DNA from 3 places in the Streptomyces sp. NRRL B-3229 genome. Region 1 is predicted to be linked to each of the others. Evidence: riboswitches for the same ligand, from Rfam matches in the RefSeq annotation. Region 1 holds a riboswitch; each other region holds the start of a gene.
What was found. Region 1 has a riboswitch for cyclic di-AMP ahead of IF54_RS0131720 (transglycosylase family protein). Riboswitches for the same ligand answer to the same signal wherever they lie in the genome.

Region 1 (9,884 bases):
CGACGCGCTTGCGGGCGTAGGCGGCCTGCTCGTGCGAGAGGGTGATGCCGACCACGCTCACGCCGTACTCGCGGGCCGCGTGGATCGCCATCGAGCCCCATCCGCAGCCGACGTCGAGGAGCCGCTGCCCCGGGCGGAGCGCGAGCTTGCGGCAGACAAGGTCGAGCTTGTCGTGCTGGGCCTGCTCCAGGGTGGCGTCGGGGTCCGGCCAGTAGGCGCAGGAGTACACCATCGACGGGCCGAGGACGAGCTCGTAGAAGCCGTTGCCGACGTCGTAGTGGTGGCTGATGGCCCGCTTGTCACTGCGCCGGGTGTGCAGATGGCCGCGGGCGCGGCGGATCTCCTCGCGGGGCGGGGCCGGGGGCAGCGGCAGCCCGCCGAGCCGGACGAGGCCGAACAGCGCGGCACGGGTCCGCGCGTCGCGCAGGATCTCCAGGCCCGAGCGGGTGTCGTCGCGTTCCCAGACCAGGCCGGAGAGGAGGGCGAGGGCGCCGTAGAAGTCGCCCTCGATCTCGAGGTCACCGGCGACCCAGGCACGGGCCAGGCCCAGCTCGCCCGGTTTCCACAGGAGCCGGCGTACGGCACGGCGGTTGCGGACGACCAGGGCGGGGGCGCCGGGTGGTCCCGCTTGCGAACCGTCCCAGGCCCTGATCCGCACCGGCAGCTCGGATCCAAGCAACTGTTCGAGCAGACTCTTCAGCCGCAGTGCGGCATCCGCCATGATCCACACCTCCGTGACGAGGATCCCGGAATTGTCCACCTGGGTAAACAACGGCACGGTCATGGTCACTCCCCAAATCGGCGGAGGACCGAAATCGACGCCGACCGAAATCGATGGCGACGGAAATCGACGGCGGACCGAGATCGGTGGAGGAGCCGAACCGACGGGGACCGGAAACGCCGAAGGACCTCCCGCACCACGGATGGCGGAAGGTCCTTCGGGGTGGATCAGCGACCGGCTCCGGTCACGGGTGACCGGAACGAGTCAGGAGGCCTTGGCCTCGGTCTTCTTCGGTTCGGCGGCCGGCACGGGGCGCGCGGCCTCGTAGAACTCCTCGCGCGGGTTCTCCATGGCGCCGAGGGAGACGACCTCGCGCTTGAGGAACATGCCGAGGGTCCAGTCGGCGAAGACACGGATCTTGCGGTTCCAGGTCGGCATGGCCAGACCGTGGTAGCCGCGGTGCATGTACCAGGCGAGACGGCCCTTGAGCTTGATCTTCATCTTGCCCATGACGATCATCGCGACGCCCTTGTGCAGGCCGAGACCCGCGACAGCACCCTTGTTGGAGTGGCTGTACTCCTTCTGCGGGAAGCCCCGCATGCCGGAGATCACGTTGTCGCCGAGGACCCTCGCCTGGCGCAGCGCGTGCTGGGCGTTCGGCGGGCACCAGGCGTTCTCGACACCGGCCTTGCGGGCGGCGACGTCCGGCACCTGGGCGTTGTCGCCGGCGGCCCAGATGTAGTCGGTGCCCTGGACCTGGAGGGTCGGGGCGGTGTCCACGTGGCCGCGCGGGCCCAGCGGGAGGCCGTAGCGGGCCAGGACCGGGTTGGGCTTGACGCCCGCGGTCCACACGATGGTGCTGGAGTCGACCTCGAGGCCGTTCTTCAGGACCACGTGGCCGTCGACGCAGGAGTCCATCGAGGTGGAGAGGTAGATCTCGACGCCCCGGCTCTCCAGGTGCTCCTTGCCGTACTGGCCGAGCTTGGGGCCGACCTCGGGGAGGATCTTGTCGGCGGCGTCGACGAGGATGAACCGCATGTCCTCGCGGGAGACGTTGCTGTAGTACTTGGCCGCGTCGCGGGCCATGTCCTCGACCTCACCGATGGTCTCCGCACCGGCGAAACCGCCGCCGATGAAGACGAAGGTGAGCGCCTTGCGGCGGATCTCCTCGTCCTTGGTGGAGTCGGCCTTGTCGAGCTGCTCGAGGACGTGGTTGCGCAGGCCGATGGCCTCCTCTACGCCCTTCATGCCGATGCCCTGCTCGGCGAGGCCGGGGATCGGGAAGGTGCGGGAGACCGCGCCGAGCGCGATCACCAGGTAGTCGAAAGGCAGCTCGTACGCCTCGCCCACGAGGGGGGCGATCGTGGCGACCTTGCGGTCCTGGTCGATGGTGGTGACCCGGCCGGTGAGAACCTCCGCCTTCGGCAGCACGCGTCGCAGCGGGACGACGACGTGGCGCGGGGAGATGTTGCCGGCGGCGGTTTCGGGGAGGAAGGGCTGGTAGGTCATGTACGACCGGGGGTCGACGACCGTGACGGTCGCCTCGCCGTAGCGCATCTTCTTGAGAATGCGCCGAGCTGCGTACAGGCCTACGTACCCACCGCCTACTACGAGGATCCTGGGACGCTCCGTGGTGCTCATGGCATCGAGTATCCACCCGCCCCAGGGGGGTCGCTCGTGCGCCCCTTCACAAGCTCTTGGAGGGGGTGTGTTATCCTCCGCGACCCACGTGATCCACGTCATGGCGCCGGACGGGAACCACGGTATAGGGATCTCCGTTGTCAACGCCGCGTGAGCTGCTTCTCCGTGCCGGAAAGCGCTCCGCGCGGGGCTCTCACAGACCCCTCGCAGACCCCTCTCCCCAGGTCCGCAACCCACCGTTTTGAACGTGTTCACAGGGGGGTTGGGCCCCCGGAAGGGTCAACCGGCCCTCATTCGTCGTCCGACAGGACCCAATTCCTTGTGAAGAACTTCACGAACTTTCCCGGCGCCACGCCGAAGAGGGGCCCCGAAGGGCCCCTCTGAGTCGCTCATCCGATGTTCTGCCTGCTCAGCAGAGGTGCCCGGCGGGGTCTACGCAATCGACCACGCGATGCCGTCGAGGATGTCGTGCTCGCTCACGACGACCTCCTCGGCGCCGATCCGCTCCATGATCGACAGCAGGACGAGCGCGCCCGCCGCGATCACGTCCACGCGGCCCGGGTGCATGGAGGGAACGGCCGCGCGCTCGGCGTGGGTGGAGCGCAGCAGCCACTCGGTGATCTCACGGACCCGCTCGCGGGAGACCCGGGAGTGGTGGATGGCCGCCGAGTCGTACTCGGGCAGCTCCAGGGCGATCGCCGACACCGTGGTGACGGACCCGGCGAGCCCCACCAGCGTGCGCGCCTCGCGCAACGGCACCGTCTGCTCGGCGAGGTCGAGCGCGGCCTCGATGTCGGCGCGCATGGCTGTGATCTGCGCGGCGCCGGGCGGGTCGCTGACGGCCCCGTCCTGGACGAGGTGCCGCTCGGTCATCCGCACACAGCCGACGTCCACGGACCGCGCGGCCCGCACGTGGTCGTCGCCCACGACGAACTCCGTCGAGCCGCCGCCGATGTCCACGACCAGGTAGGGCCGGGCCAGGTGGTCGCTGCCGGTGAGCTCCTTGGTCGCCCCGGTGAAGGAGAACTCGGCCTCCTGGTCCCCGGTGATGACCTCGGGCTCGACGCCGAGGATGTCGAGGACGCCCCGGACGAAGTCGTCCCGGTTCTCGGCGTCCCGGGAGGCGGAGGTGGCCACGAACCGCAGCCGCTCGGCCCCGTGCTCCTTGATGACCGCCGCGTACTCCCGGCACGCGGCGAAGGTCCGCTCCAGCGCCTCGGGGGCGAGCCGCCCGGTCCGGTCGACGCCCTGCCCCAGCCGCACGATCGTCATGCGGCGGTCCAGGTCGACGAGCTCGCCGGTGGCCGGGTCGCAGTCGGCGACGAGCAGGCGGATCGAGTTCGTACCGCAGTCGATGGCGGCGACGCGGGTCACCGGTCGCCGTCCTCGACCGGCTTGAAGGCGAAGTGGCCCGTGCCGTCCTCGGAGGCCTGCACCTGCCACTCCTCACCGGTCGGCGGCCCGGAGGGCGTCACGCACGCACCCTTGCGCCACCACTCCGGCAGCATCGCGATCGCCTCGTCGCCCAGCGGGTTCACGCCGGGGCCCGCGGCCAGCGAGTGGCCCACCAGGACGTGCAGGCACTTCACCCGGTCCGGCATGCCGCCCGCGCTCGGGAAGCCCTCCAGGACCTCGATGGCGTCCCGGCGGGCGAGGTAGTCCTCGTGCGCGGCCCGGTACGCCTTCGCGAGCTCCGGGTCGGTCTGGAGCCGCTCCGTCATCTCCTTCATGACGCCGTTCGCCTCCAGCGTGCCGATCGCCGAGGCGGCGCGCGGGCACGTCAGGTAGTACGTCGTCGGGAAGGGCGTGCCGTCGGGGAGGCGGGGCGCCGTCTCCACCACGTCCGGCTGACCGCAGGGGCAGCGGTGCGCGATCGCGCGCAGCCCGCGCGGCGGCCGGCCGAGCTGCTGCTTGAAGGCCTCGACGTCCGCGTCGGTCGGCTCAGTGCGAGGCGTGGTAGGCGGGGGAGTTTCCATCGGTCCTGAGCTTGTCTTTCTGCTGTCCGTCGTGGTCGGTTCACTGGTCCGAGGCGTCGGACTTGTCGACGCCGTCCCAGACGTTGGAGTACCAGGGGCGGTCGGCCGCCCCGATATCGGTGCGGGACTGCTTCGCCGCGTCCGGGTCGACGACGATGAAGCCCGTCTCCCCCGGCAGCACGTAGTGCAGCCGCTGCCGGATCTGCTGCTCCGCGTACGCGTCGTCCTGCCAGCGCGCCTTGAGATCGCGCAGCTTCTCGACCCGCTCGGCGGCCTGTGCCTTCTCCCGCTGGAGATCGGAGATCTCGGCGCGCTGGGAGACGTACTGCCTTATCGGGTACGCCAGCGCCACCACGAGGGTGCACAGCACGAGGGCGAGCAGCGCGGCCCGGCCGGTCAGCCGGGAGCGCCGGGCCTGCCGTTTGGTCTGGGAGCGGTAGACCCTGGCCGCGGTCTGCTCGCCGAGCAGCTTGATCCGTGTCGCGGTGGAGAAACGGTCCCGGTCCTTCACGGCCATCGGCTCTCCGCCTCCCCTTCTACGTGCGTACGTCCCCGCACACGGTACGGGACCGGTACGGGGACGTACGTACGACTGGCTAAGGCTTGACCCCGGAAGGGCCAGCCGGTGTGTCAGCCCTTGAAGCGCGGGAACGCGCTGCGGCCGGCGTAGACCGCGGCGTCGTCGAGGATCTCCTCGATGCGCAGGAGCTGGTTGTACTTGGCGACGCGCTCGGAGCGGGCCGGGGCGCCGGTCTTGATCTGGCCGCAGTTGGTGGCGACGGCGAGGTCGGCGATGGTGACGTCCTCGGTCTCGCCGGAGCGGTGGGACATCATGCACTTGAAGCCGCTGCGCTGGGCGAGCTCGACGGCGTCCAGGGTCTCGGTGAGCGAACCGATCTGGTTCACCTTGACCAGGAGGGCGTTGGCGGCGCCGTCCTCGATGCCGCGGGCCAGACGCTCCGGGTTGGTGACGAACAGGTCGTCGCCGACGATCTGGACCTTGTCGCCCAGCTTGTCGGTGAGGACCTTCCAGCCGGCCCAGTCGTCCTCGAACAGCGGGTCCTCGATGGAGACGAGCGGGTAGGCCGCCACGAGCTCCTCGTAGTACTCCGTCATCTCGGCGGCGGAGCGGTCCTTGCCCTCGAACTGGTACTTGCCGTCCTTGTAGAACTCGGAGGCGGCGACGTCGAGGGCGAGGGCGACCTGCTCGCCGGGGATGTAACCGGCTTCCTTGATGGCCTCGAGGATGAGGTCCAGGGCGGCGCGGTTGGACTCGAGGTTCGGGGCGAAGCCGCCCTCGTCGCCGAGGCCGGTCGACAGGCCCTTGCTCTTCAGGACCTTCTTGAGGGTGTGGTAGACCTCGGTGCCCCAGCGCAGCGCCTCGGAGAAGGACTCCGCGCCGATCGGGGCGATCATGAACTCCTGGATGTCCACGTTGGAGTCGGCGTGCGAGCCGCCGTTCAGGATGTTCATCATCGGAACGGGCAGCAGGTGCGCGTTCGGGCCGCCCAGGTAGCGGAACAGCGGCAGGTCGCTGGCCTCGGAGGCGGCGTGGGCGACGGCGAGGGAGACGCCGAGGATGGCGTTGGCGCCGAGCGAGCCCTTGTTGTCGGTGGCGTCCAGGTCGAACATCGCCTGGTCGATCAGGCGCTGCTCGGTGGCGTCGTAGCCGACGAGCTCCGGGCCGATCTGCTCGATGACCGCGAGGACGGCCTTCTCGACACCCTTGCCCTGGTAGCGGTTGGGGTCACCGTCACGCAGTTCGATGGCCTCGAAGGCGCCGGTGGAGGCGCCGGACGGGACGGCGGCACGACCGGTGCTGCCGTCGTCGAGGCCGACCTCGACCTCGACGGTGGGGTTGCCTCGCGAGTCGAGGATTTCCCTGGCTACGACGACGTCGATGGACGGCACGAGCATCTCCTTCACGAATGGTGAGCCTGGCGACTAGAGCCTAACCGGCTCCGGGGCATCGGCCACCGTGCGGACCGACCTGTGGACGAAACCGAGAGTAAATTGTTTCTGAACTGAACAAAGACGGCCGTGCAAGCGCGCACAAAAAACCCCGCCCCGGTGCGTACGGGGGAACACGCACCGGAGCGGGGAGCCCGTGGGGACGGGGGGTGGCCCTCACGAGGTCTTCAGTATGAGGACCACGGGTATGAGGGCGCTGTGGTTCAGGTAGGAATCACTTGAGGTGCAGCTGCTGACCCGGGTAGATCAGGTTCGCGTCCTCGATGATGTCCTTGTTCAGCTTGAAGAGCGTCTGGTAGCCGCCCTTGACCTTGTGCTTCGCGGCGATCGAGCTGAGGGTGTCACCCTTGACGACCTTGTACTCGCCGTCGCCCTTCTTGACCTTCTTGCCGGTCGGGGTGGTGACGGTCTTCTTGGCCGCCGGACGCTCGGAGGAGCGGGAGGCGCTCTGCTCGTTGGTCGAACGCGTGCTGGAGCCCGAGTTCGAGGAGCTGGAGGAGGACGAGCTGCTGCCGTTGTAGGCAGCGCCGGACAGGCCCGTGCCGCAGACCGGCCAGGCGCCCTTGCCCTGGGAGGCGAGGACCTTCTCGGCGACGGCTATCTGCTGCGCCTTGCTGGCCTGGTTGGCCTGCGGAGCGTAGGCGGTGCCGCCGTACGCGGCCCAGGTGGAGGCGGAGAACTGAAGGCCGCCGTAGTAGCCGTTGCCGGTGTTGATGGACCAGTTGCCGCCGGACTCGCACTGGGCGACGGCGTCCCACTCGGAGGCGGTGGCGGCGGAGGCGTTGCCGGCCGCCATCAGCGGGGCGGCGATGGCGACACCGGTGACGCCGGCGAGCGCGGCGGCGCGGGTGGCCTTGGACGGACGACGGTGCTTGCCCTTGCCGGAAAACAGCATGGTGGATCCCCTCACCGACGCCTGCGAGGTGAGCTGTCGGGTTCGGGCCGGTTGAGTTGCCCGGTCACGCGCACTGCGTGACTTCACCCCAAGCCGGTCCAGCGTGAACTGCTGGGCCCGGCGCTTACCTTGGGTCCCCCGCTCCTGCCTACGGCGCTTGACGCGACGACTGTTCCCGTACGGCCGCTGGCAGGATTCGGCGTTGCGACAGACGGGGCTCGGGTTGCCGAGCGGTGACGACGGTAGACATGCGCTCGGCGGAATTTCAAAGACGATCAGGGCTTCTGAGACTCATCCCACACTTTCACCAAAGTGGACATTCGGTGCGAAGTATGACGTGAACTCCCGCTGTTTTTCAGGCCTTTTCGGCCCTATTCCACCCCTGTGTCGAGCGTCTGACCGGCGGAGATGTCGCTCGGGTCGGCCCCGATGCGGTCCTTGTTCTCGGCATAGAGGGCGCGCCATCCGCCGTCGAGGCCAAGGGAGTCGGCGATGGAGGCGAGGGAGTCGCCTTCCTTGACGGTGTACGTACGAGCGGCGTGGCGACCCGACGAGGTGCCCGCACTCTTCGTCGCGACGTCGTCCCCGCTGTCACCGCGGTGCTTGCCGGTGCCGGCGAGGGAGCCGACGTCCACCAGGGCCGAAGAGCCGCCCTCCTGCCAGGACTTGTCCGCTTCATCCTCTTCTGGGCTGACTACAGGCGAACCGTCGGAGGGCTGGGCGTTTTCCTTACCGGAGGCTTCGGAACCCTTGGTGTCGCTTTCGCCCGACTTGGAGGCACTTTCGTCGCTCTTGGACGGAGTGGCCGAGGGCGAGGGGGTCGCGGACGAACCGTCCAGGGAGTCGAGCAGGCCGGGAGTGTCCTCGGTGTCCGACGAGTTGGACGAATCAGACGATCCAGATGATTCCGACGATCCGGACGCGGAGGCCGAGGGTGTTCCACTGGCCAGGCCCGTGTCGACGCCGGCCGAGCTCGAGTCCTTGCTGAGCCCGTTGAGCAGACCGCAGGTCGGCCAGGCGGCGATGCCCTGGTCGGCGAGGAGCTTCTCCGCCACGGCTATCTGCTGGTTACGGCTGGCCAGGTCCGCGGTCTTGGCGTACTCGAGGCCTCCGTACTTCTCCCAGTTGTCCTGGGACATCTGGAGGCCGCCGTAGTAGCCGTTGCCGTCGTTGGCGCTCCAGGAGCCACCGCTCTCGCACTCCGCGACCCGGTCCCAGGTGGTACCGGTCGCGGCGCTCGCTCCGGACGCCGCGAGCAGGGGGATCGCGATGGCGGATCCCGTCACACCGGCCGCCACGAGCAGCGCCGGAGCCTGACGGGGGCGACGGTGACGACCGTTCCCGGAGAGCATGAAAGGACCTTTCCCGAGACTTCAGAGACCCACGCGGCGAGTGGTACGGACCACCGCGCTGGTCCGTGAACGTATAGGGGTTCGATCACTTGTCACAAGTTAATGCCGCGTAGATCACGTGAAGATCACAGACTTGAGGCCGCGTCATGTTTGGGCCGCCGCGCGATGGGGTTCAGGGGACCCCTCGGTCGATTACCGGACGGGAGTGAACTCCACGGGCAAAGTACGCAGTCCACGCATGATGAGACCACCACGCCAGCGCAAATCAGCTGAATCCACCGCGAGTTGCAGATCGGGGAGCCGGGTGAGGAGCGTGGCGAGCGCGGTCTGGCCCTCCAGCCGGGCGAGCGGGGCACCGAGGCAGTAGTGGATCCCGTGGCCGTAACCGAGGTGCTGATTGTCACGGCGGGACAGATCGAGCACGTCGGGGTCGGCGAACCGTTCCGGATCCCGGTCCGCCGAGGCGAGCACGACGAGCACGGGATCGCCGGCCGCGATGTCCCGCCCCCCGATCGTGAGCGGCTCGGTGGCGAACCGCCAGGTGGCGAGCTCGACCGGGCCGTCGTAACGCAACAGCTCCTCCACGCCCGTCTCCAGCAGGTCGCTGCGCCCGTCGGCGAGGGACCGCTGGAGCCTCTCACGCTGTTCGGGGTGGGTGAGGAGGGCGTAGGTGCCGTTGCCGATGAGGTTGACGGTGGTCTCGAAGCCCGCGAAGAGAAGGATGAAGGCCATGGCCGCGGCCTCGTTCTCGGTGAGGTGCTCGCCGTGGTCGGAGGCGCGGATGAGCCCGGAGATGAGGTCCTCGCCGGGGGTGGGCTCGTCGGGCAGCGCGTCCCGCTTGCGGTGGATGAGCTCGGCCAGATACCCGCGCATCTTCTTCACGGACCGCGCGACCCCGCCCCGCGGGCCTCCCCCGTGGCGGATCATCATGCCCGCCCAGTCACGGAAGTCGTCCTGGTCCTCGCGGGGGACGCCGAGGAGGTCACAGATCGCGTAGATGGGGAGCGGGAAGGCGAAGTCGTGGATGAGGTCGGCGGATCCCGTGGCCGCGAACCGGTCGATCAGGCGGTCCGTCAACTCCTGCACCCGCGGTGCGAACTCGGCGACCCTCCTCGGCGTGAACGCCTTGCTGACGAGCCGTCGGAGCCTGGTGTGGTCCGGCGGGTCGATGTTCAGCAGATGCGTCATCAGCTCCGCCTTGCGCTCCCCCGGGATGCCGGTCTTCCCCTTGGCGTGCTCCGGCTCGTCATGGTGCGCCGGGTTCTTGCTGAGCCGCTGGTCGGCGAGCGCCTGCTTGGCGTCGGCGTAACGCGTGACCAGCCAGGCCT
Region 2 (9,884 bases), on a different contig from region 1:
AAGGGCGACGCCTTCGACCGGGGGCCGTGGCATCTGGGCCGCTGGTCGCGGGCGATCGGCCTGGTGTCGGTGGGGTGGGTCGGTGTGATCACGATCCTCTTCATGCTCCCGCAGGTCTCCCCGGTCACCTGGGAGACCTTCAACTACGCCCCGATCGCCGTCCTGGCCGTCCTCGGCTTCGCGTGGATCTGGTGGGCGGCCTCGGCCCGGCACTGGTTCCTCAACCCGGAGCACGAGCGCACCAAGGCCCGCGAGGCGGCCCGCGCGAACGCCCCCGAACCGGTCGATCCCTGACCTTTCCCACTCCCCGGCCCTTCTGACACGGCCGTGTCCCCGATACCCGATCGGAGACACGGCCACGTCCGGCTATGCTCGTGGGGGCAACATCGCCTGGGCCCTTAGCTCAATTGGCAGAGCAGTGGACTTTTAATCCATTGGTTGTGGGTTCGAGTCCCACAGGGCCTACGGGTTGCGGACGGGGGTAACTCCTCCGACCTGCTGTGCAGCGCCTGAGTCGGCTTCGGTCGGGTCGGGCGCTGTCTGCGTTTCGCGGGGCGCGGCCCGCGGCTCCCCACCGTCAGAGCAGGTGCCGGTTCGGGGTCTTCGCCTCGTCCTCGTGGCCGCTCAGGACCACCACGTCGACCCCCTGCCCGGTGAGCAGGCCGGTTCCGTCCGCCCCCGTCACGAACGTGTCCGGCTCCCGCCACGCCGTCACCACCCGCCGTACCCCCGCGTCCAGGATCAGCCGGGCGCAGGAGGCCGGGCGGGAGGCGCGCTGGGTGCAGGGTTCCAGGCTCGTGTAGACCGTGGCGGACGGCAGCCGCGGGTCGTCCGGGGCGATCTTCGCCAGGGCCGCCTCCTCCGCGTGCACGACCGGGTCGCCGGACTCGCGGGAGTGGCCGCGGGCCAACTCCGTGCCGTCGGCGGCCACCACCACCGCTCCCACGCTGAACGCCGTGCGGGACGGCGGGCACTGGGCGGCGAGTTCGCAGGCCAGCGTCAGCCAGTGGTGGTCCGCTGCGGCGGGGGTCGGGCCGGTGCCCGGTGCCGTGGGTTCGTAGCGCATCAGGACCACGTCCTCGATACGACGGGTCTCCACCAGCCGCAGCCGGCCGCCCTGGTAGCCGCCGGGGCCGAACAGCCGCGGGGCCTGCGGATCGCCGACGAACAGCGGGGCCAGCACCAGCTGCACCTCGTCCGCCAGGCCCTGCTGGAGGAGCTGGGTGTGGATACGGCCGCCGCCCTCGACCATGAGCCGCTCGACGCCGTACACCGCGTGCAGATGCTCCAGCAGGCGGCGCCAGTCCAGCGCCGGGCCGAGGGCGACCACGTCGGCCGCCAGGCCCAGCTCGCGGGCCCGGTCCGCGCCCTTGTCCGTCGTGTAGAGGACCTTCTCGCCGCCCGTGTGCCAGAAGTTCGCCGCGGGGTCCAGCTCGCCCGAGCCGCTGACCGTGACCTTCAGGGGGTACGGCGGCTTCCCGGCGGTGACCCGGGTGGCCCGGCGGGCCTCGGAGTTGACCAGCAGGCGGGGGTTGTCGGCGCGGATCGTGCCGGCGCCGATGAGGATCGCGTCCACCGAGGCGCGGACCTCGTCGACGCGGTCGAAGTCGGCCGGGCTGGAGAGAAGGAGCCGGTCGGAGCCGGTGTCGTCCAGGTAGCCGTCGAGGGAGACCGCGGCGGAGAGGAGGACGTGGGGGTGGGGCATCGGCGCGGTCCCTCTCGAAAAAGGATGGCGGGGCTTGGTTCAAGTTTGAAGCAAACCTACACTGGTGGCATGACGACCCGCTGGCTCAGCCCCGACGAACAGCGAGCCTGGCGTGCCTACATCGCCGCCTCGCTCCTCCTGGAGGACACCATCGACCGGCAGCTCCAGCAGGAGGCCGGCATGCCCCACCTGTACTACTCCATCCTCGCCAACCTCTCCGAGACCCCGGAGCGGCGGCTGCGGATGACCGATCTCGCCGAGGGGCTGAAGATCACCCGGCCCCGGCTGACGTACGCGGTCGCCCGGCTGGAGAAGGACGGGCTCGTGCGGCGCGAGAGCTGCCAGTGGGACAAGCGCGGCAGTGTCGCGGTGCTGACCGACGAGGGTATGGCAGTGCTGGAGCGGGCCGCGCCGGGCCATGTGGAGACGGTTCGCGCCGCGCTCATCGACCGGCTCACCCCGGAGCAGGTGCGGCAGTTGGAGGAGATCTTCACCAGCGTGACCGAGGGGCTCCTGGGGGAGGAGGGTGCCTCCGGGGAGATGCCGTGGCGGCGCCGGTCGTCCCCGTCGTGCTCGTGAGGGCCGAGCGCTGAGGGCCAAGTGCTGAGCGCCGCTGTCCGCGTGTGATGCGTGCCATAAATCCGTTGCTTCAAATTTAAAGCATGGGGTAGGGTCTCGATCAGTAGATCTGCTTCAAATCTGAAGCAGATATGCCTACGGACCGGAGTACCCGCATGACCGACCTGCCCGCCGCCACCCAGCGCTCCCGCGTCCGCGTCCCGCTGCGCTTCGGTGACGGCTACCGCGTGGACGCCGAACTCGTCACCTTCCACGGCCTGGCCGACGGACAGGAGCACCTCGCCGTCGTCCTCGGGAACCCCGCCCCCGGTGCCGTGCCGCTGGTGCGCCTGCACTCCGAGTGCCTGACCGGGGACGTCTTCGGCTCCGCCCGCTGCGACTGCGGGCCCCAGCTGCGCGAGGCGGTCGAGCGGATAGCCGAGCGCGGCGGTGTGCTGCTCTACCTCCGCCAGGAGGGCCGCGGTATCGGTCTCTACAACAAGCTCGACGCGTACGCCCTTCAGGACCAGGGTCTCGACACCTACGCGGCGAACACCGCGCTGGGCCTGCCCGAGGACGCCCGGGACTACACGGCGGCCGCGCAGATGCTGACCGCCCTCGGGATCGACGAGGTCGATCTGCTCTCCAACAACCCGGACAAGGCGGGCCAGTTGAGGGACCTGGGGATCGCCGTCCACGACCGTGTCCCCACCGGGGTGTTCACCACCGCGCACAACGTCCGCTACCTGCGCGCGAAGGTCCTCCAGACCCAGCACACGCTGCCGCTCGGGGAGTTGACGGAGCTCGGGGTCGGCTGAGCGGGCGAGCGTCTGCCGCTGGAGCCGTGCCGGGTGCGGGGTTCGGTGACGACGACCTCCCGTCACGCGTGTACGCGGACTCCCAGGTCGTCCCGCCGGATCTCCAGCACCTGGCGGTACGGCAACACCCGCCACGCCCCGACCGGTTGGGGCACCCCGCTCGACGCGACGACCACCCGGTCGCCCTCCGCCCGGTACCGCAGCCGGAAGAAGTCGGGCCCGCGCCGCCGGCTCACCTCGGAGTCCGGGTCCTCGTCGGCGTACGCGTACAGCGCCTCCTCCGTCAGCAGCAGGCAGTTCAGGCTCGCGAAGGACGCGCGGGCCCGGATGTCCTCGGCGGCCCGCGCGAGCGCGTCGACCGGGTCCTGGTCCCGCAGCAGCGTCAGCACCCGCAGGAAGAACCGCTCGGAGTCGGTGCTCCCGCCCGCCGCCGCGAGGAGACCGGGGTTGATGAGCTCGTCGAGGGCGCCGTACGGCGAGAAGAAGCCGTTGTGGGCGAAGGCGAGGCCGTCCGCGATGAACGGATGGGTGTCGCCCGGCACGACCGGCAGCCCGGGGCTCGCCATCCGCAGATGCAGTACGGCGGCGTCGGCACGCGTCCCGGCGAGGGCGTGCTCCCACAGCCAGTCCCCGGCGGCCGATGTGATCCCCCTGACCACCCGTGGCCTGCCCCCGCCCGCCCCGGGCCAGGCGGCGATCCCCCACCCGTCACCGTGCTCCCGGCTCAACTCCGTGAAGGGAAGAGCCAGTTCACCGAGGGCGGCGGTGAGCGGAAGAGGTGCGCGGGTGACCACGCCCAGGAGACGGCACATGGGCGTGACAGTACTAAGAGGGCTGGTTCCAGCCATCCAGCGGCGTGAAAGGGCAGGTCACAGGCGCTGGGCGGTAATGCGTGCGGGAGTCGCTCCCGGATGGCGTATGCTGGTTTCACCGACGCGGGGTGGAGCAGCTCGGTAGCTCGCTGGGCTCATAACCCAGAGGTCGCAGGTTCAAATCCTGTCCCCGCTACTCACGGCTCAGGGCCGGAGTCCAGTCATTGGGCTCCGGCCCTGAGTGTTTCCCGGGGCGCGCTCATGACCTGGCCTGAGCGATGCGGTCAACTCGCCCGTTTTTCACCGGTCATGGGCCGTAAGTCCTGCGGGATTTCGTTAATGATCAAGCGGAACGGCTTGGAATCGGACCCCCGGGTCTATTAACGTTCGATAACGCAGCGCGGTCGTCCCAGCCGTCACAAGAGACGGCTCCGTGCTCACGCGCCGAATTCCGCAAGGGAACCGGGGAACCACCACCTTGGGGTGAATCGCTCGTAGTCCGCCGTGGCCACACGGCGGGTATACGCGCGTAGGAGACCTTCCTGCTCCGAACCCGTCAGCTAACCCGGTAGGCGAGAAGGAAGGAAAGGAGCGCGCCCACGTGGCGTCCAACCCGCCTGCCCCCGAGGCCCCGTCCGTACCCCGCAGCACTCTCGTGTACGGCGGCTACCGCGCCGACGACGAGGCCCCCCTCGGCGAGTGGAACCCGACCGCGGACTCCTTCGCCCCCGTGCGAGGCCGGCACCGCGTGGCCAAGCAGCGCGGCGGCGGATTCGCCCGCAGCTCCACCGTTCTCGGCGTCGGTGTCATAGCCGCTGTCAGCGCCGGCGGCATGGCCAGCGCCAACACCGGCAAGCCGCCGGTCTCCATCTCGATGCCCGACCTGCCGAACGTCGGCTCGCTCATCTCGGACGACTCCGACTCCGGCGCCGCCGACACGAGCGCCTTCAGCAGCGTCGGCACCGCCACCGTCGATACCGCCAAGGGCACCTCGGACGCCGGTGAGGCGCTGCGCTCGCGCATCCTCGCCCAGGCCGAGACGCAGCAGGACCAGCTCGACACCAAGGCCGCCCAGGCCGTCGCGGAAGCCGCCCAGAAGGAGGCCGACGCGGCCGCCGCCAAGGCGGAGAAGGAAGCCCAGCAGCAGGCCGCCGCCGCGAAGAAGAAGGCGGAGGAGGCGGCCGCGAAGAAGGCCGAGGTCGCGCGTCTGGCCGAGCTCGCCAAGCAGTACACGCTGCCGACCTCGTCGTACACCATCACGGGGACCTTCGGTCAGGCCGGTTCGCTGTGGTCCTCCGGCTACCACACGGGCCTCGACTTCGCCGCCCCCACGGGCACCCTCATCAAGGCGATCCACAGCGGCACCGTCACGGAGGCCGGCTGGGCCGGTTCCTACGGCTACCGCACGATCCTCACCCTCGACGACGGCACCGAGCTGTGGTTCTGCCACCAGTCCTCGATCAGCGTCAGCGTGGGCCAGAAGGTCGGCACCGGTGACGTCATCGGCCGCGTGGGCGCCACCGGCAACGTGACGGGCGCGCACCTGCACCTGGAGGTCCACCCGGGCGGCGCGGCGACCGGCATCGACCCGATGGCGTGGCTCCAGGGCAAGGGGCTCAACCCCTGAGACTCCCTGAGGCTCTCTGAGGTTCGGAGGGGCTAATTCCGCTTGTTTGCGAGGATTTTGCGGCCGTGGCGGAAGATCCTCGTCGGGCGGGGGCGTTGACGTATCACATGACTTCTCTCCGCAAGCTCGGCTCCTCCGACCTCGAGGTCTTCCCGCTCGCCCTCGGCGGCAACGTCTTCGGCTGGACCGCCGACGAGGCCACGTCCTTCGCCGTCCTCGACGCGTACACCGCCGCGGGCGGCAACTTCGTCGACACGGCCGACTCGTACTCCTCGTGGGTGGACGGTAACTCCGGCGGCGAGTCCGAGACGATCATCGGCAAGTGGCTGGCCGCCCGCGGCAACCGCGACGACGTCGTCATCGCCACGAAGGTCAGCCAGCACCCCGACTTCAAGGGGCTGACCGCCGCCAACATCAAGGCCGCCGCCGACGCCTCCCTGAAGCGCCTCGGCACCGACCGCATCGACCTCTACTACACCCACTTCGACAAGACCGAGGTGCCGGTCGAGGAGATCATCGGCGCGCTGGACGAACTGGTGAAGGCGGGCAAGGTGCGCGCGATCGGCGCGTCCAACATCTCCGCCGCGCGGCTCTCGGAGTCCCTCGCCTTCTCCGACCGCGAGGGCCTGGCGCGCTATGTCGCCCTCCAGCCCCACTACAACCTGGTCTCACGCGACACGTACGAGGGCGAACTCCAGGCCGTCGCGTCCCGGGCGGGCCTCGCCGCCGTGCCGTACTACGCCCTCGCGTCCGGCTTCCTCACGGGCAAGTACCGCCCCGGCACGACGGTGGAGGGGGCGCGGGCGGCGGGAGCCGGCAAGCACCTCGACACCGACCGCGGCCGGAAGGTCCTCGCCGCCCTCGACGACATCGCCGAGTCCCACGCGGCCCCGGTCGCCACGATCGCCCTCGCCTGGCTCGCCGCCCAGCCGACGGTCACGGCCCCCATCGCCTCCGCCCGCACGGTGGAGCAGCTCCCGGCGCTGCTGGGGGTGGCGGACGTGACCCTGACGGAGGAGGAGCTGGGGCGTTTGACGGAGGCGTCGGCGTAAGGGGACGCGTCCGATCGAACCCGTCGGGCAGGGGACGGGCCGGTTCGACCCCGTCGGGCAGGGGGAGGGCCGGTTGGACCCCGTCGGCCTTCGGCGCAGGCCTCGCAGTCTCGCAGCGCTCGCAGCCCTTGCAGTCCTAGGTCCGATACGGGTTGTACGCGGGATACGGCGTCGGCTGGACCGGCTGGGACTGGACCGGCTGTGCCGGCTGATGCTGGACCGGCAGCGCAGGGTGGCCCGGCTGGGGCGGGTAGCCGTACACCCCGTACACGCCATACCCCCCGTACCCCGGCCAGGGCGGCGCGGCCACCGGCGGGGCCGTCACCCGGGCCGCGTGGTCGAGGGCCGGCCGGGCCACCTCCCGGCGCCGCCACAGCTCCTGGAGCAGTTCCCGCTCCCGTACGACGAAGTCCGCGTTCGCCCGGCCGAGCCGCCCCCGCCGCCGTAGGAAAGCGAGCGAGGTCGCGTACGCCTCGTACTGCGCGACCGCCCGCCCCGCGGGCCGCCCGCCGAACTGCCGGCGCGCGTACTCCCGAGCCACCCGCCGTGCCCGCATCGAGCCGAGTGCGTACGGCTCGGCCGGTGTCAGCCAGCCGGTGGCGGCGTAGGCGGGGAGCTCCTCGCGGACGGTCTTCAGCTCCCGCTGCCGTGTCCAGATCACCAGCCAGGTCAGCAGCGCGAACGCCGGCACCATGAACATCGCGTACACCGCGAAGAAGCCGTACTCCCCGAACGTCGACGAGCCGTTCCACGTCGCGTGCATGCCCATCGCGAGCAGCAGTCCGGACAGCGGGAAGAGCACCCGACGGATGTGCTGGCGTTCCGCCGAGAGCGCGGAGATGCCGAAGCCGATGCCGGTGAGGACGGTGAACAGGGGGTGCGCGAACGGTGACATCACCACGCGCACGAAGAAGGTCGCGGCGGTGACGGAGGCGATGCCGCGGTCGCCGGTGAGCTGGTCGGTGCCGAAGGCGGTGCCGAGGTAGAGGATGTTCTCGGTGAACGCGAACCCGGTCGCGGTGATCCCCGCTATCACCACCCCGTCCACGATCCCGGTGAAGTCCCGTCTGCGGAACAGGAACACGAGCAGTACGGCGGCCGCCTTCGCCGACTCCTCGACGATCGGCGCTATCACCGTCGCGCCGAGGGTGTCCGCGCCGGAGGGGTCCGCGGTCGCCGTTGCTATCCACTTCGTGGCGAAGCTGTTGGCGATGATCGCTATCAGCGCGGCCGCGCAGGCGCCCCAGGCGAACGCGAACAGCAGATTGCGCCAAGGGCCCGGCTCGACCCGGTCGAGCCAGCGGAACGCGGCTATGAGCAGCGGTACCGGCAGGACGGCGAGCCCCAGACCGACCAGGAAGCCCTCGCTGCCGGTCTGTTGACGCACCAGCGCGAGGATGACGAGCCCGGACAGCGCGAGAAGCGTGATCAGGGCGCCGTAGCGCACCCACTTCCGCTGCCACCAGTGCGCATGCCGCAGCGGGGCACCACCGGTGGGCTCACCGGAGTACGTCGGATACGGGGGAATGGTGGCCACGGCATCGACCTTAACGAGACGGAGGCACCGCCCGCAGCCGGGCTGGAACCTAGGCGCCGGAGGGGGACTGGTCGGTTCGGTCGCCGTGCTGTACGCGGCGGAACAGCAGGTCGTTCACGACATGTCCCTTCTCCAGTCCCTGGCCCTCGAAACGGGTCAGCGGCCGGAAGTCGGGACGCGGCGCGAATCCGCCGTCGGGCTGGGTGTTCTCGAAGTCGGGGTGCGAGGTGAGCACGTCCAGCATCTGTTCGGCGTACGGCTCCCAGTCGGTCGCGCAGTGCAGCAGCGCGCCGGGCCGAAGCCGGGTCGCGGCAAGGTCCAGGAACTCCGGCTGGATCAGCCGCCGCTTGTGGTGCCGCTTCTTGGGCCAGGGGTCCGGGAAGTAGACGCGCAGCCCGGCGAGTGCGTCCTTGGCGAGCATCTCGCGCAGCAGGATGATCGCGTCGCCGTTGCCGACCCGGACGTTGGTCAGCTGCTGCTGTTCGGCGAGGCCGAGGAGATGGCCCTGGCCGGGGGTGTGCACGTCGACGGCGAGGATGTTGGTGGCGGGGTCCGCGGCGGCCATCCGCGCGGTGGCCTCGCCCATCCCGAAGCCGATCTCCAGCACGACGGGGTGGTCGTTGCCGAACATCTCGCCGAGGTCGAGGACGCGCCGCCCGTCGATGTCGAGCCCCCACGTGGGCCACAGCCGCTGCAACGCGTCGGCCTGTCCCGCGGTCACCCGGCTGCGCCGCGGCTGGAAACTCCGGATCCGCCGCTCGAAGTGCGACCCCGCGGGATCGGCACTGGGACCGTCGGGAAAGCGCGGCTCCCCCTTGACCCGGGTGTGCCGCACGGAGACACCGGGGGTGTGCGGGGTGGAGTCGCCGGAGTCGACGGCGTCGGGAGCGTTGAGGGAATCAGACACAGTGGGGCCGATTTTACGTGAACCCGGCCCAGCGGGGTCCGGGGCGGACCCCGGCCCGAACCGGTGCCCCTGCGCCGGCCCCCTCACACGCCCCGCAACGCCTCCAGAGCCCGCCGGGCCACCTCGCGCCCGATCGGCAGCGAGGCCGTCGCCGCCGGTGAGGGCGCGTTCAGCACATGCACCGCCCGGGCCCCCTCCCTGATCAGGAAGTCGTCCACCAGCGTGCCGTCCCGGAGCACCGCCTGGGCGCGCACGCCCGCGGGCGAGGGCACCAGATCGTCCGCGTTCGCCGCCGGCAGCAACCGCCGCACGGCCGTGGTGAAGGCCCGCCGGGACACCGATCTGTGCAGCTCACCGGTGCCGTACCGCCAGTGCCGCCGGGCTATCTGCCACGACCCCGGCCACGCCAGCGTCGCGCCGAGCTCCCGGGGCCGTACGACACCCCAGTCGTACCCCTCCCGGGCCAGTGCCGGCACCGCGTTGGGTCCGATGTGGACGCTTCCGTCGATCCCGCGGGTGAGATGCACGCCGAGGAACGGGAACGCCGGGTCCGGCACCGGATACACCAGCCCCCGCACCAGCTCGGGTCGCGCCAGCGTGTAGTACTCGCCTCGGAACGGCACGATCCGCATCTGCGGGTCGTCCCCGGTCAGCCGGGCGATCTCGTCGCAGTGCAGCCCGGCGCAGTTCACCAGCACCTTCCCGCGCACGACCTCACCGGTGCCGGTGAGCACGGCCACCCCGAGCTCGGGCCGCCGGTCGATGCGCCGCACCTCGGCGCCGTAGCGGATCTCCGCCCCGGACGCCTCGGCCAGCTGCCGCGCGACCCCGACGAAGTCGCAGATCCCGGTGGTGCCGACGTGTATGG
Region 3 (9,884 bases), on a different contig from region 1:
GAAGATGAGGCCGATACCGCCCGTCGCCGAGAGCACGGCGAGGGTGATCCGGAAGATCACCGGGTCCATGTCGCACTGCCGCCCCAGCCCGGCGCACACCCCGGCGAGCTGCTTGTGCCGCCGGTCGCGCCGGAAGGAGAGGGGGGCGGGGTCCGGGCCGGGCTCCGTGTTGGGCTGCTGGGTGGGGCCCTCGGTGCCGTGTACGGCCGTGGGTGGTGCCGTGCCTCCTTCTTCCCTGTGCGCGCCCACGCCCGTGCCGGCGCCGGTGCTCCGGTCCGGGCCTCCGCCGGATCCGGCGGCTGCGGCGTGCTGGTGATCTGTCATGTGTCCATGGTGACGGGCGGGAGGGCCCGGCGGGAGTCGGAACGACCCTGGCCGGACCCTGATATCGGCCCTGAGAGGGGGGAGGGAGGTGTTCGGAGGGCATGCCGTTCGAAGATCAGGGGAGTCTCGGGGGCCAACCCTGATGCCCCCGCACCCCGGCCGTGTGACGATCGATGGCATGCCGGAAGCCGCAGCAGCGCCCCTCGTCGAACCGCGGCCGCCGCGCAAGCTCTACCGCAGCAGTGACGGACGCTGGCTGGGTGGTGTAGCGCGGGGGCTCGCCGGGCATCTCGGCCTGCCCGTCATCTGGGTGCGGCTCGTCTTCGTCGGCCTGTTCATGGCGGACGGCCTCGGTGCCCTGCTGTATGCCGCGTTCTGGTTCTTCGTGCCGCTCGGCGTCGGCGGGGTGGGTGGACAGCGGCCCCCGTCCCTGGTCACGACGGAGACCTCGCCGGACGGCCGCCGCAGACTGGTCGCCCGCCGCCCCGACAAGGGCCAGATCGTGGCCCTGCTGCTCATGGTCGTCGTGGCCATGGTCTTCGTCGGCAATGTGAACGTGGGCAATGGGGCCAAGGCGTATCTCTGGCCGGCCGTCCTCGTCGGCGCCGGCGTCGCCCTCGTCTGGCGCCAGGCGGACAATGCCCGCCGGGCCCGCTGGATGGAGGTCGGCCGCCGTCGGCGCACCCTGAGCCTGCTGCGTGCCGCGGGCGGTGTCCTCCTCGTCACGGCGGGTGTCTCCGGGGTCTTCGTCCTCCAGGGTTCCGCCGCCCACCTCGGCTCCGTCCTCCAGGCGGCACTCGCGGTCCTCGTGGGGATAACACTGCTCGCGGGGCCGTATCTCGTCCGGATGACCCAGGACCTCTCCGAGGAGCGTCTGATGCGCATCCGCGCCCAGGAGCGCGCCGAGGTCGCCGCCCATGTCCACGACTCCGTGCTGCACACCCTCACCCTGATCCAGCGCAACGCGGAGAACCCCGGCGAGGTCCGCCGCCTCGCCCGCGCCCAGGAGCGTGACCTGCGCACCTGGCTCTACAAACCCGAGGGCACCGGCAAGGACGAGGCCGACGAACCCACCGACCTCGCCGACGCGGTGCGGCGCAATGCGGCCGAGGTGGAGGACAAGCACGGCGTCCCCATCGAGGTCGTGGTCGTCGGGGACTGCCCGCTCGACGAGCGGACCGGCGCGCAGATGCAGGCCGCGCGCGAGGCGATGGTCAACGCCGCCAAGTACGGTGGCGAGGGCGGCGCCGTACAGGTCTACGCCGAAGTCGAGGGCAGGACGGTCTTCGTGTCCGTCCGGGACCGCGGCCCCGGCTTCGACCTCGACTCGATACCCGCCGACCGGATGGGTGTCAGACAATCGATCATCGGCCGCATGGAGCGCCACGGCGGCACGGCCCGGCTGCGCGCGGTGCCGGGCGGTGGCACGGAGGTCGAGCTGGAGATGGAGAGGGCGGAGAAGACGTCATGAGTGACCCCACCGAGGCGAACACCGAACCCGTGGAGCCCGCGGGGGGCGCGGGCGAGCGGCACGTGCGCGTGGTCCTCGTCGACGACCACCGCATGTTCCGTACCGGCGTCCAGGCCGAGATCGGCCGGACCGAGGAGACCGGTGTCGAGGTCGTCGGGGAGGCCGCGGACGTCGAGCAGGCCGTCACCGTCATCACCGCGACCCGCCCCGAGGTCGTCCTCCTCGACGTCCATCTCCCGGGCGGCGGCGGGGTCGAAGTGCTGCGCCGCTGCGCCCCGTTGATGGCCGACCCCGAGCAGCCCGTCCGCTTCCTCGCCCTGTCCGTCTCGGACGCTGCCGAGGACGTGATCGGGGTGATCCGGGGTGGTGCGCGCGGCTATGTGACGAAGACGATCACGGGCACGGACCTCGTGGACTCCGTCTTCCGCGTCCAGGAGGGCGACGCGGTGTTCTCCCCGCGGCTCGCGGGCTTCGTCCTGGACGCCTTCGCCTCCACCGACGCCCCGCCGGTCGACGAGGACCTCGACCGTCTCACCCAGCGCGAGCGCGAGGTGCTGCGGCTCATCGCGCGGGGCTACGCCTACAAGGAGATCGCCAAGCAGCTGTTCATCTCGGTGAAGACGGTCGAGTCCCATGTCTCGGCGGTGCTGAGGAAGTTGCAGCTGTCCAACCGTCATGAGCTGACGCGATGGGCGACCGCACGGCGACTGGTCTGACCCCGCGCCTGTCCGGGGCGCGCTCGCCCGGGCCTCACTCGTCGGGGGCCCGCTCACACCACCCGGGTGGCTCCCGCGAAGGGCATCTCGTCGATCGGCGCTTCCCGTACCGGTGCCGACGGGTTCGGGGCGTGGATCATCATGCCGTTGCCGATGTAGAGGCCGACATGGCTGATGCCGGAGTAGAAGAACACCAGGTCGCCGGGGAGGAGTTCGGAGCGGGAGACGCGCCGGCCGGCGTCGATCTGGGCGTAGGTCGTGCGAGGCAGGGAGATGCCGGCGGAGCGGTACGCGGCCTGGACGAGGCCCGAGCAGTCGAAGGCGTCCGGGCCGGTGGCGCCCCAGACATAGGGGCTGCCGAGCTTGGAGTAGGCGTAGGAGACGGCTGCCGCGGCACGGGAGTTGGGGGCCTGCGCGGTGGCCGCGGCAGGTGTCGTCAGGCCCTGGCGTGCGCCCGTCGCGTCACGTGAGGCGCGAGCCCCGCCCTCACCCACCCCCGCGCGTTCCCCGGCCGGCAGCCGAGTGAGCAGGCGGCGGGCCGCCTCCAGCTTCCCGGTGATCGTCTTCTTGTGGCGCCTCAGCTCGGCCTGACGGGACTTCAGGGCATCCAGCTCGATGTGTGCGGCACCGCGCAGTTGCTCGATCTCCCGCAGCTGCCGGCGGACGTTCGCCACCGAGGCCGCCTGTCTGCTGCCGGCCCGTTCGACGAACTCGGCGCCGTCCAGGTAGTGGTCGGGGTTGTCGGAGAGGGCGAGCTGCATCGCGGGGTCGAGTCCGCCGCCCCGGTACTGCGCGGCGGCGATCGCGCCCAGCCCGTCCCGGGCATCGTTGAGCTGTGCTGTCCTGCGGGCCGCCTGGTCGCGCAGGGCGTTGAGCCGGGTTTCAGCGGCCTCCGCCTTCTCCTTCGCGCCGTTGTACTTCTCGGTGGCGGTCTCCGCCTCCTGGTAGAGCTGGTCCACCTTGGCCTTGACCTGCGCGGGCGTGAGCTGCGGCTCGGCGTGCCCGGTCCCGTCGAAGCCCGCCGCGGTCGCCGCCCCGGCGAGGGCGATCGTCGCCGCCGTACGGACCGTATGGCCGCCGGCCGAGCGTTGACGGGGCTTGCGGTGCGCTGCCACGTGGACTGCACGTCCTTTCGTCCGACCGCCGCCCCGGGACCCAGGGACGTACGGACGCCAGGAGGGAGCGGCCGTACGACCGCCCGGGGCGGTGTGCGCGTCCGGCGACGGCCCACACAGGGGGAGCGGACCGCCGCCGGACCTTCTCGGCGGTGGTGGCCGACTGCCGCCCCTGGCCCGGGCGGCGGTGGGGAGCCGGTCACCTGGTGGAGGACGCTAAACCTGCCTGTGTCCGGGAGGTAACGCGTTGTGCGGAAGTGCCGTCAGGTAATCGACTGGTGACCGAAGGTGACCGCGTTGCCAGGGTGCCGCCGTCGACTTCGCGTGGTGCGCTGACCGAAGTCGGGATTTTCTGCCGCTCAGGAGGTTTGGAGTGCTACGGACCGCATATATGCAGCATCTTCCGACGGGGGCGGTGCGGCCGCACCTAGGGGGCCGCAATAGGCTCCGGCCCCATGGACGTACTCATCCATCTCTTCGTCGGCCTGCACATCATCGGCATCGCCTCGCTGCTCGGCGGTTTCCTCACCCAGATGAAGGCGATGGGCCAGGGCGCCGCCCGGTTCGTCCCCGCGATGCTGCACGGCGCCGCGACCATGCTGGTCACCGGCGTGATCCTGGTCGGCCTCAACCAGGCCGACGACCAGCACGTCAACAACATCAAGATCGGCGTGAAGCTGGCCCTGTTGATCGTGATCCTCGGACTCGTCTACGTGAAGCGCGACGACGAGAAGGTCGACAAGGGGCTGTTCGGCCTGGTCGGCGCGCTGACCACGGCCAACGTCTTCATCGCGGTTCTGTGGACCTGAGAGCGGCACGCGCCTCGGCGACCGCTCCCACGGCGACGGCCAGCCAGGCCGCCACCGCGATCCACAGCAGCACCTCACCCGGCACCTTCAGCCAGGAGACGTCCACGGCGGCGGCGACGGACAGGGTCGCCGCGGCGGACATGCCCATGGGGAAGACGGTGGCCCAGCGCCGCACGTCGTAGCGCGGCCGCGGCCGCATGCACTCGGCCACCAGCAGCACGGCGTACCAGGCCAGGTCCAGCACCAGCAGCGTGACGGTCACCGCGCGCAGTACGCCCAGGTCGTCGTCGTTCCACAGGTACAGGGGCGCGCTGTCCGCGGCGATCAGCTGCGCGCCGACCAGGGCCGAGATGCCGAGCGCGCCGCCCGCGATCCAGTGGTCCCCGTGGCCCTCGAGCACCTGGCGCGGGTCGAAGCGGAAGAGCGCGACGCCGTAGAGGACCAGACCGAGCCAGAACAGCACGAGCGCGGTGTGCGCGAGCCAGGCCGCAGACTCGGCCGTCGCGAGGGTGGCGCCGAGGACCGCGAGACCCTCGGTCGCCACGCAGCTCAGGAACACTCCGCCGGGCATCCGCCGTGTCCAGTGGCGCACGACGAACACGATCAGCACCGGCCACAGCAGCGCGGCCAGCGCGAGCAGCGCCTCGGCCAGGGACTGCCGGCCGAGCGCGGAGAAGCGGGTGCCGAGGACGGTGGTCGCCGCCACCGCGGTCAGGGCGCCCGGCGTCCCGGCCTCGGCGGCCCATCGGGCGCGCTCCCGCAGCAGTCGTACGGCGAACTCGGCGGCCAGTCCCAGCCAGGCCGCGCAGCCGATCACCAGGGCGATCCGGGACAGCGTCTCGTAGCCCGTCAGATGCAGCCCGACCGACAGGATGCCGGTCGCCAGCACGGCGGCCCCGGCGGCGGGCGGGCGCTGCGTCCACCAGACGCGCAAGGGGGAGTGCGGGGAGGTACCGGCCATGGACCGATGCTAGGAAGCTCCGCGCGGCCCGTGAGCGGGGCGCGCACGCGCGCGTGGGGGAAATCGCGCGGGCGCAGGTGCGCCGCCCGAGTCACGGGACCTCATGCCGGTCGCACCACGCTGTGGATCGCCGACTCGCCGTCGTAGTAGATCGACTCCTCGCGGACGTACGCGCCCGGCTTGGGGGCGTGGATCATCATGCCGTTGCCGATGTAGAGGCCGACGTGGCTGATGTCGTCGTAGAAGAAGACCAGGTCGCCGGGCTGGGCGTCGGCCAGGGAGACCGTGGTGCCGGCGTTGACCTGGTCGTAGGTGACGCGGGGGAGGGTGACGCCGGCGGCCTTCCAGGCGGCCTGGGTGAGGCCCGAGCAGTCGTAGGACCCGGGGCCGGTGGCGCCCCACACATAGGGTTTGCCGATCTGCGCCCGGGCGAAGGCGAGGGCCTTGGCGGCCCTGGTGGCGTACGAGGGGTCGGTCGCCGTCGAGGTGCCGGTGCCCGGCGTGCTCTCCTGCCGGCCCGCCTCCTGACCCGCCCCCTGCGCGGCCTTCTCCGCGGCCGCCTGCTGCCGGGCCAGCTCCGCCGCCTTGCGGGCCGCGGCCTCCTGCTTCAGCTTCTCGATCGCCGCGAGGCGAGCCTTCTCCTGGGCCGTCAGCTCCGACAGCAGCTCGCGCGCGTCGGCGAGCTTCTTCTGGACGGTCGCCTTCGCGGTCTTCAGGTCGCTCTGCGTCTCGGTGAGCGACTGGAGGCTCTGGGAGGCCTCCTGACGCTTCTTCATCGTCGCCGACTGCTCGGAGACGTAGTCGTCCACCGCGCCCTTCTGACGGCTCGTGAGGCGGCCCATCAGCTGCGTCTGGTCGAAGTAGTCCTGCGGGGTGTCGGCGAGCAGGAAGGTCGCGGTGCCGGGCGCGGCGGCCCCGGTGCGGTACTGCTCGGCGGCGAAGGAACCGAGCTCCTCCCGCGCCTGGTTGAGTTTCTCGGTGCGCCGCGCGACGTCGTCGAGGAGGGTGTCGACCCGCTTGCGCTGCTTGGTCGTCCTCTCCTTGGCCGCGTTGTAGGTGTCGGTCGCCGACTCGGCCTGGCGGTAGAGGTCGTCGACCTTCTTCTCGACCTCTTCGAGACTGGCTCGGTCATCGGCCGGCGCGGCGTTCGCCGACTGGGACAGCAGGGCCACGGAGGTGAGGGCGGCCGTCGCGAGGGCCGGGGTCCGTATGCCTGCTACGCGCGTACCAGCGGGACGCGACTTGCGGTGCGACGCCAAGGGAGGCGACTCCTTCCGTGCTCCGCCTACCGGGTTAGCTGTCGGGTTCGGGCGGGAAGGGTTGCCCTACGGCGCTCCCGTGGGCGGGAGTCGGCCGATTCACCCCGGGGTTCGGTGGGTCCCCGGCTCCGGGCGCGCGGCGGCGCTGTCGGACTCGGCGGAGGCCGCGCGGCCCGGCGACGTTCGCCGGAGGGGGTCGTACGGCCTACCGGGAACGGTAGCCAACTGGTGCGGCCCCTGTGAAGGTTGATGTTCGATATGCCCGATACATTTTCGTGACCTTCGGGCAGGGGCGCGTCTCTGACCCGTGATCTTCAGTCAGGGGTGCGTGCCCGTGACCTTCGATCAGGCGGGCGTGCCTGACGGTCGGCGCCGAGTGGTCTGTCGCGGCTCGAGTGCTCTGGTGGGGCGTGCTCGCGAGGCGGAGGAAGGGCGGTTCGGCGCGGTCGCTGTGCCCGTCCGGTGGGCCGCGGAGCGTGACGGGGTGGTTCCGGAGGGTCCTGGACCGGCGTCGGGCGGACGGGCCGGGGCAGGTGCCGCGGACCTGCGCCCGGGCGCCGGGCGTCCCCGATTCCGGCGATGTTCTCAGGGCGGCGGCGGGCTGTCAGTGGGGCACCCTAGACTCGGAGAGCGATGAGCAGCCTCTTTGACGACAGCTTCCTGGCGGACCTCCAGGCCCCTCGCGGGCACGCGGAGGAACCCCCGCCGCCGCCCGAGGACGACCACGTGCCGGAACCCGTTCCGGACGATCTGTTCGGCGGGAAGTTCGACGTGCCCCCGGACCGGGACGCCTACTACCGCGACGGCGCCCCCCGCCCCGTGCTGGACCCGGCCGCGCTCCTGGACGGGCTGAACGAGAACCAGCGCGCCGCCGTCGTGCACTCCGGCACCCCGCTGCTCATCGTGGCCGGCGCCGGCTCCGGCAAGACCCGGGTGCTTACACACCGCATCGCCCACCTCCTCGGCGAGCGCCAGGTCCACCCGGGCCAGATCCTCGCGATCACCTTCACCAACAAGGCCGCCGGCGAGATGAAGGAGCGCGTCGAGCAGCTCGTCGGCCCGCGGGCCAACGCGATGTGGGTCATGACCTTCCACAGCGCCTGCGTGCGGATCCTGCGCAGGGAGTCGAAGAAGCTCGGGTTCACCTCCTCCTTCTCGATCTACGACGCCGCCGACTCCAAGCGTCTGATGGCCCTGGTCTGCCGCGATCTGGACCTCGACCCCAAGAAGTTCCCGCCGAAGTCCTTCAGCGCCAAGATCAGCAACCTGAAGAACGAGCTGATCGACGAGGAGGACTTCGCCGCCCAGGCCGCCGACGGCTTCGAGAAGACCCTCGCCCAGGCCTACGCCATGTACCAGTCGCGGCTGCGCGAGGCCAACGCCCTCGACTTCGACGACCTGATCATGACGACGGTCAACCTGCTGCGCGCCTTCCCGGACGTCGCCGAGCACTACCGCCGCCGCTTCCGGCATGTCCTCGTCGACGAGTACCAGGACACCAACCACGCCCAGTACGCGCTGGTCAGGGAGCTGGTCGGCACCTCCGAGCACCCCGTCGACGTACCACCGGGCGAGCACGACCTGCCGCCCGCCGAGCTCTGTGTCGTCGGTGACGCCGACCAGTCGATCTACGCCTTCCGCGGTGCGACCATCCGCAACATCCTCCAGTTCGAGGAGGACTACCCGGACGCGACGACGATCCTCCTGGAGCAGAACTACCGCTCCACCCAGACGATCCTCACCGCCGCCAACGCCGTCATCGAGCGCAACGAGTCCCGCCGCCCCAAGAACCTGTGGACCAACGCCGGCGCGGGCGCGCGCATCACCGGCTATGTCGCCGACACCGAGCACGACGAGGCGCAGTTCGTCGCCGACGAGATAGACCGTCTCACCGACGCGGGCGACGCGAAGGCCGGCGATGTCGCGGTCTTCTACCGCACCAACGCACAGTCCCGTGTCTTCGAAGAGGTCTTCATCCGCGTCGGCCTGCCCTACAAGGTCGTCGGCGGCGTCCGCTTCTACGAGCGCAAGGAGGTCCGGGACGTCCTGGCCTACCTGCGCGTCCTCGCCAACCCGGAGGACTCGGTGCCGCTGCGCCGGATCCTCAACGTGCCCAAGCGGGGCATCGGCGACCGCGCGGAAGCGATGATCGACGCCCTCTCCCAGCGCGAGAAGATCAGCTTCCCGCAGGCGCTCAAGCGCGTCGACGAGGCGTACGGCATGGCCGCGCGCTCCACCAACGCCGTCAAGCGCTTCAACGTGCTGATGGAGGAGCTCCGGACCATCGTCGAGTCCGGCGCGGGCCCGGCGACCGTCCTGGAAGCCGTCCTCGAACGCACCGGTTACCTCGCCGAGTTGCAGGCCTCCACCGACCCCCAGGACGAGACCCGCATCGAGAACCTCCAGGAACTCGCCGCCGTGGCCCTGGAGTTCGAGCAGGAGTCCGGCGAGGGCGAGGAGACCGGCTCGCTCTCCGACTTCCTGGAGCGGGTCGCGCTCGTCGCCGACTCCGACCAGATCCCCGACGAGGACGAGGACGGCTCCGGCGTCATCACCCTGATGACCCTGCACACCGCCAAGGGCCTGGAGTTCCCGGTCGTCTTCCTCACCGGCATGGAGGACGGCGTTTTCCCGCACATGCGCGCCCTCGGCCAGACCAAGGAACTGGAGGAGGAGCGGCGCCTTGCGTACGTCGGCATCACGCGCGCGCGTGAGCGGCTGTACCTGACCCGGTCCTCCCTGCGCAGCGCCTGGGGGCAGCCGTCGTACAACCCGCCCTCCCGCTTCCTGGAGGAGATTCCGGCACAGCACGTCGACTGGAAGCGCACGGGGGCGACCGCCGCTCCCGCGGGACCGGTCTCGGGCATCGCCGCCTCGCTGTCCTCGTCCCGGTCGCGTTCCTCGGCGTCGGGTGCGTCCGGCTTCGCGACGCGCCGGACCTCGGAGAAGCCGGTGGTCGCGCTCGCTGTCGGCGACCGGGTCACGCACGACCAGTTCGGGCTGGGCACCGTGGTCGGGGTCAAGGGCACCGGCGCCAACGCCGAGGCGACCATCGACTTCGGGGAGGCCAAGCCGAAGCGGCTGCTGCTGCGGTACGCGCCGGTGGAGAAGCTGTAGCTGCGCGAAAGCGAAAGGGCCGGTCCGGGGGTTCTGCTCCGGGTCCGGCCCGGTATGTACGGCCTGGGTCGACTCGTGGGTCGGGTTCGTACGGCCCGGGCGGCTGGTGTTT

Region 2: it holds a riboswitch for cyclic di-AMP, as region 1 does, so the genes downstream of both, IF54_RS0116410 (M23 family metallopeptidase) here and IF54_RS0131720 (transglycosylase family protein) in region 1, are expected to answer to the same signal.
Region 3: it holds a riboswitch for cyclic di-AMP, as region 1 does, so the genes downstream of both, IF54_RS0111080 (C40 family peptidase) here and IF54_RS0131720 (transglycosylase family protein) in region 1, are expected to answer to the same signal.

The regions. Positions count from the first base shown of each region.
Region 1 covers NZ_JOGP01000024.1:105,849-115,732, forward strand. The annotation lists gene IF54_RS0131690 (class I SAM-dependent methyltransferase) at 1-721, opposite strand, end outside; gene IF54_RS0131695 (NAD(P)/FAD-dependent oxidoreductase) at 986-2,362, opposite strand; gene IF54_RS0131700 (Ppx/GppA phosphatase family protein) at 2,795-3,736, opposite strand; gene IF54_RS0131705 (DUF501 domain-containing protein) at 3,733-4,338, opposite strand; gene IF54_RS0131710 (FtsB family cell division protein) at 4,379-4,855, opposite strand; gene eno (phosphopyruvate hydratase) at 4,969-6,255, opposite strand; gene IF54_RS0131720 (transglycosylase family protein) at 6,524-7,204, opposite strand; cyclic di-AMP (ydaO/yuaA leader) riboswitch at 7,208-7,370, opposite strand; gene IF54_RS0131725 (transglycosylase family protein) at 7,576-8,556, opposite strand; partial or broken gene IF54_RS0131730 (cytochrome P450 family protein) at 8,749-9,884, opposite strand, start outside.
Region 2 covers NZ_JOGP01000009.1:5,052-14,935, reverse strand. The annotation lists gene IF54_RS0116445 (amino acid permease) at 1-294, shown strand, start outside; tRNA gene IF54_RS0116440 (tRNA-Lys) at 393-465, shown strand; gene IF54_RS0116435 (dihydrofolate reductase family protein) at 578-1,705, opposite strand; gene IF54_RS0116430 (MarR family winged helix-turn-helix transcriptional regulator) at 1,775-2,284, shown strand; gene IF54_RS0116425 (GTP cyclohydrolase II) at 2,440-3,081, shown strand; gene IF54_RS0116420 (class II glutamine amidotransferase) at 3,144-3,893, opposite strand; tRNA gene IF54_RS0116415 (tRNA-Met) at 4,016-4,089, shown strand; cyclic di-AMP (ydaO/yuaA leader) riboswitch at 4,326-4,483, shown strand; gene IF54_RS0116410 (M23 family metallopeptidase) at 4,495-5,520, shown strand; gene IF54_RS0116405 (aldo/keto reductase) at 5,628-6,572, shown strand; gene IF54_RS0116400 (PrsW family intramembrane metalloprotease) at 6,709-8,109, opposite strand; gene trmB (tRNA (guanosine(46)-N7)-methyltransferase TrmB) at 8,159-9,016, opposite strand; gene lhgO (L-2-hydroxyglutarate oxidase) at 9,100-9,884, opposite strand, start outside.
Region 3 covers NZ_JOGP01000006.1:175,850-185,733, reverse strand. The annotation lists gene IF54_RS0111110 (PspC domain-containing protein) at 1-324, opposite strand, end outside; gene IF54_RS0111105 (ATP-binding protein) at 467-1,795, shown strand; gene IF54_RS0111100 (LuxR C-terminal-related transcriptional regulator) at 1,792-2,511, shown strand; gene IF54_RS0111095 (NlpC/P60 family protein) at 2,565-3,626, opposite strand; gene IF54_RS0111090 (hypothetical protein) at 4,082-4,435, shown strand; gene IF54_RS0111085 (tellurite resistance/C4-dicarboxylate transporter family protein) at 4,413-5,396, opposite strand; gene IF54_RS0111080 (C40 family peptidase) at 5,498-6,655, opposite strand; cyclic di-AMP (ydaO/yuaA leader) riboswitch at 6,664-6,810, opposite strand; gene pcrA (DNA helicase PcrA) at 7,289-9,772, shown strand.